2 regions of the Vibrio orientalis CIP 102891 genome follow, and region 2 is predicted to be linked to the other one. Evidence: predicted binding sites of a transcription regulator. Region 2 holds the regulator's gene; the other holds the start of a gene.
The links. Region 2 encodes MetJ, which represses methionine synthesis genes. Its sites were predicted from a motif close to TTAGACNTNTANANGTCTAA; they were not measured.
Positions count from the first base shown of each region.

Region 1: a site for MetJ is predicted at 1,085-1,104, ahead of metA (homoserine O-acetyltransferase MetA). Genes of this name have one in related genera too.

Region 1 is NZ_ACZV01000005.1:860,693-863,158, reverse strand. It holds gene VIA_RS14815 (bifunctional diguanylate cyclase/phosphodiesterase) at 1-62, opposite strand, end outside; gene VIA_RS14810 (DUF3859 domain-containing protein) at 189-626, opposite strand; gene VIA_RS14805 (ATP-binding protein) at 605-997, opposite strand; gene metA (homoserine O-acetyltransferase MetA) at 1,127-2,068, shown strand; gene pilW (type IV pilus biogenesis/stability protein PilW) at 2,263-2,466, shown strand, end outside.
Region 2 is NZ_ACZV01000005.1:2,348,891-2,351,356, reverse strand. It holds gene VIA_RS21480 (O-succinylhomoserine (thiol)-lyase) at 1-409, opposite strand, end outside; gene metJ (met regulon transcriptional regulator MetJ) at 629-949, shown strand; gene VIA_RS21470 (malic enzyme-like NAD(P)-binding protein) at 1,058-2,335, opposite strand.

The sequences.
Region 1 (2,466 bases), 1.5 Mb from region 2:
ATAAGGAAATAGAGTGTTGTTTTAGTTTGTAATTTAAGGTTCAGCAGACGAAATTGCTTCATATAAAATATTGTTATAATTCTATTGGCTTATATCAATATTATATAAAAAACTTACTACCGAGTTTGATATGCCTCTAATTTAGTTAATTGAGGCACTTATTGGATGAGTTTCTTCATTAACAAAGTCTAAAATCCACGACGCTTCCAGAACTCTCCTTCGTCTCTGGAAAAGACATCGAAGGTTTTATCGGCAATCACTTTGTTGTTCATCGTAATGGTCATGCGCCATTTACCAATATTGGATTCATAGCCATCGATAGGGTCTAACAGCTGTATCGTATCCCCTAGATAAAAATCCCAGTCATTACTACCAACATGCATATCACCAGTAAACGGTTCTAACGTCTGCCCTTTTTTGCCTTTAACTCCAGGGTGAGCAATACAAAACTCAATCACTTCTCCCTTGGCCTTTTTGAGATTGACGATATAACCGAATTCTATCTCTTCATCGGCAGGCACTTTGGTTGTGAATTCTTGAATCTTCGGTAGATGCTTTGATTTAGAATCCCACTCTTTATAAATGCCGTAAGATAACATCTCGACTACTGGGCTTCTCTTCGCCACTCTTGCCACCTTTTTTTCATCATTTCAATAATATGGGGCTCAACCTCATGGACGTTACCATAGTTTTCATGGCATTCAATCACTTCAAATTCAGCACCATAACGTTTGGCCATTTTATAATAAGGCATCATTTCCCAACGCCTTACAAAGGTATTAGACACGACTACACTCGCACTGTTTGCTAGAGATTGCTCCGTCATCGATTGGCACCACTGGTGCGCCTCACCAATTTTCTCTGCCTGATAGCGATAGTTTCCTTCTGCATCAACAAAATACATATCCGCTTCGAAATGCGCCACTTCAAAGGTTTTAGCTAGTGTACTTTTTCCCGAACCGGGTAGTCCTCGGATTAGCGTCAATTTCACGGTCATAGTAGAGTTAATTTGAGTGCGATGGCCGAATCTTAATACAAATGGGCCCAAAATTGCTATCGACATCTCATTCTGATTGGGTTAAGTTTAGAAGTATAGACGTCCATAATTACGCTTAGGGAGTAAGCTGTGCCAATTAAGATCCCCGATCAACTACCAGCCTCAGACGTATTACGCACTGAAAACATCTTCGTGATGCCAGAGTCTCGTGCATCCACACAGGAAATTCGTCCACTTAAGGTTTTGATCCTCAATCTTATGCCTAAGAAAATTGAGACGGAAACTCAATTCTTACGTTTATTATCCAACAGTCCATTGCAGGTCGATATTGAACTACTGCGCATTGATGATCGCCCGAGCAAAAACACGCCGACAGAGCACCTAGATAACTTTTATCGCCAGTTTGAGATGGTTAAAGAGCGTAACTTTGATGGCCTGATCATCACCGGAGCCCCGCTTGGCCTTGTCCAGTTTGAAGATGTCATTTATTGGGATCATCTACAAACCATCATGAACTGGGCTAAAAACCACGTCACCTCGACACTCTATGTGTGTTGGGCTGCGCAGGCTGGTCTAAAGCTCCTTTACGATTTGCCAAAGCGGACGCGTAAAGAGAAGCTTTCCGGTGTCTATCATCACAAGATTCATAACCCTTACCACCCTGTACTTAGAGGGTTTGATGACACATTCTTAGCACCACACAGTCGCTATGCGGATTTCTCACCTGAGTATCTGGAACAGAACACTGACCTTGATGTGTTAGCGACATCAGATGTTGCAGGCGTCTACTTAGCAGCGACGAAAGACAAACGTAATGTATTTGTCACTGGTCACCCAGAGTATGACTCGCACACACTACATAATGAATACATCCGTGACCTTGGCGAAGGAATGGAGCCTGCTATTCCAGTTAACTACTACCCAAACAACAACCCTGACAACCCACCATGCGCAAGTTGGCGTAGCCACGGTCACCTATTATTTTCAAACTGGCTAAACTACTGCGTTTACCAGCAAACGCCATACGATCTTGATAAATTCAGTGAAGCCAATTTCACTAAAGATGATTGAACAGCAGTGCCTACAGTAACTAATTAGGTAAAGGTTAATAAGGCGCTTATCCCATAGTAGGCGCCTTTTTTCATTCTTCTGTTTCATTCGTTCAAGAGCGAACGACTACACCTGTCGCATCTCCATTCCTACAGGCTCAGTAGATAAGGTTTAAGGCGTAATATACTCGTCGTAATCCACTTTGAGTTCAAATCATGCGCCTAGTACTACCATCTACCCTACTGATTCTTTCTGGTTGTATGACTGTTGATGCAACCTCGAACAATATTGCTCAATCGCAACTAAGAGAACGTTCTGAAGCTAGGGTTAAACTGGGTATTGGTTACCTTAAACAGGGTAATATGATTAAGGCGCGTGAAAACTTTGAAATGGCCCTTAAGCATGACCCGAACTATTAT
Region 2 (2,466 bases):
TGGCGATAGCGGCTGCCAATGCTTGCTGATCGGACTGATCAACAAACTCGACTTTAAAATCACCTTTATTAGCGCGAGTGTTGAATAGACGGTAAGTACCGCCGTAACAGTCATGTGGTGCCACGATAAGGTCGTCTGGGCCTAGGAAGGCGGATACCCAAAGATTAAGTGCTGAGGTACCACAGTTAGTGACGACAGCGCCTTTACCGGATTCTAACTCGAACAGAGCCGTTTCAAGCAAACCACGGTTAGGGTTCCCTGAGCGGGTATAGTCGTACTTTGGTACTTCGCCAAATGCAGGGAAGCCATAGTTGGTCGATAGGTAGATTGGTGGAACAACTGCGTGATGCTGAGTGTCAGACTCGATACCAGTACGTACCGCGATTGTGGCTGGTTTGCGGGTGCTCATAAGTGTTTCCTTTCGAACTTTAGTGACTTCTAGTAGGGAATACGCTATACCTGTTGGTTGTTAGATATATGTTATTCCAATCCCATATCTGTTCACTTTACTTGTCATTTTTGTGGCCGTCAATACTTCTAGACGTCTATATGTCTTTGCTTATGGCCATAAATCCCGCTAAAATTGCGCTTTCTAATTTCAAACATAAATATTTACAAAAGGTGCGCAATGGCAGATTGGAATGGCGAATATATAAGCCCATATGCTGAACATGGAAAGAAAAGCGAACAAGTAAAGAAGATTACCGTTTCTATTCCATTGAAAGTATTGAAGGTATTGACTGATGAGCGTACGCGTCGTCAGATTAATAACCTCCGCCACGCAACCAATAGCGAGCTATTGTGTGAAGCATTTCTCCATGCTTATACAGGCCAACCATTGCCGACGGATGAAGACTTACGTAAAGATCGCCCAGACGATATTCCTGCAGAAGTGAAAAAACTAATGACAGAGATGGGTATTGAATTTGAAGCGTTTGACGAAGAATAATAAAAACCACAAGCACCTTAGTTTTTCGCTGTGAGCCAATACTGAATAGATACAAAAAAACCGCTCTCCATTGGAGAGCGGTTTTTTATTGTTTGTGATTTAAACTGATTAGTTTGCCATGTAGTTTTCTGGCATTTCTATACGAGCAACACCTGAGTCAACAGCAGCTTGAGCTACCGCTTTGGCTACGCGAGGTAGTAAGCGAGAATCCATTGGTTTTGGAATGATGTAACCCGGGCCGAATGAAAGCGCATCAACACCTGCTGCAATCAGTACTTCTGCAGGCACTTCTTCTTTTGCTAACTGACGAATCGCATCAACGGCGGCCAGCTTCATTTCATCGTTAATTTCACTTGCGCGAACGTCTAAAGCGCCACGGAAGATAAATGGGAAACATAACACGTTGTTTACCTGGTTAGGGTAGTCACTGCGACCAGTACCCATAATCAGATCGTCACGTACCTCGTAAGCGAGCTCTGGCTTGATCTCTGGATCTGGGTTCGAACACGCAAATACCACTGGTTTGTCTGCCATCAGCTTTAGTGCTTCTGGTGACAATAGGTTAGGACCAGATACACCCAAGAACAGATCCGCCCCTTCAATCACATCTTCTAGTGTGCGCTTGTCTGTATTGTTGGCGAATAGTTGTTTGTATTCGTTGAGATCGTCACGGCGAGTATGAATTACACCCTTACGGTCAAGCATATAGATCTTTTCGCGCATTGCGCCACATTTGATCAGTAGCTCCATACACGCGACAGCAGCGGCGCCAGCACCCAGACACACAATTGTCGCTTCTTCTAGTTTTTTACCTTGCAGCTCAATCGCATTAAGCATACCTGCAGCCGTTACAATGGCGGTACCGTGTTGATCATCGTGGAACACAGGTACATCACAACGTTCAATCAGCTGCTTTTCAATTTCAAAACAATCAGGTGCTTTGATGTCTTCAAGGTTAATACCGCCAAAGGTGTCGGCGATGTTTGCCACGGTATCAACAAACTCTTCAATCGTGCGGTGTTTTACTTCAATATCAATCGAGTCTAGACCTGCAAAACGTTTGAACAGAAGTGATTTACCTTCCATTACCGGTTTTGACGCTAGAGGACCTAAGTTACCTAAGCCAAGAATTGCAGTGCCGTTCGAGATAACCGCAACCATATTTCCTTTCGAAGTGTACTTGTAAACGTTATCGGCGTTTTGCGCGATTTCACGTACAGGTTCTGCCACGCCAGGGCTGTATGCTAGTGCAAGATCTTTTGCTGTTTCAGCTGGAGTCGTTAGTGCGACAGCGATTTTGCCTGGAGTAGGGTAAGCATGATAGTCCAGTGCTTGTTGGCGGAATTGTTCTTCTGGGGATAATTCTTGGCGATTGTCGTCTGACATGGGTGTAGGTACTCGTTAATAATTATAAATAATGGGGAAATCCATTTTAGAGTAACTAAGTCAAGCTGCATAGGTCAGAATGCGAGCTAAAGCAATAAAATGCGGTAAATGACTGGAGATAAGACCAGATG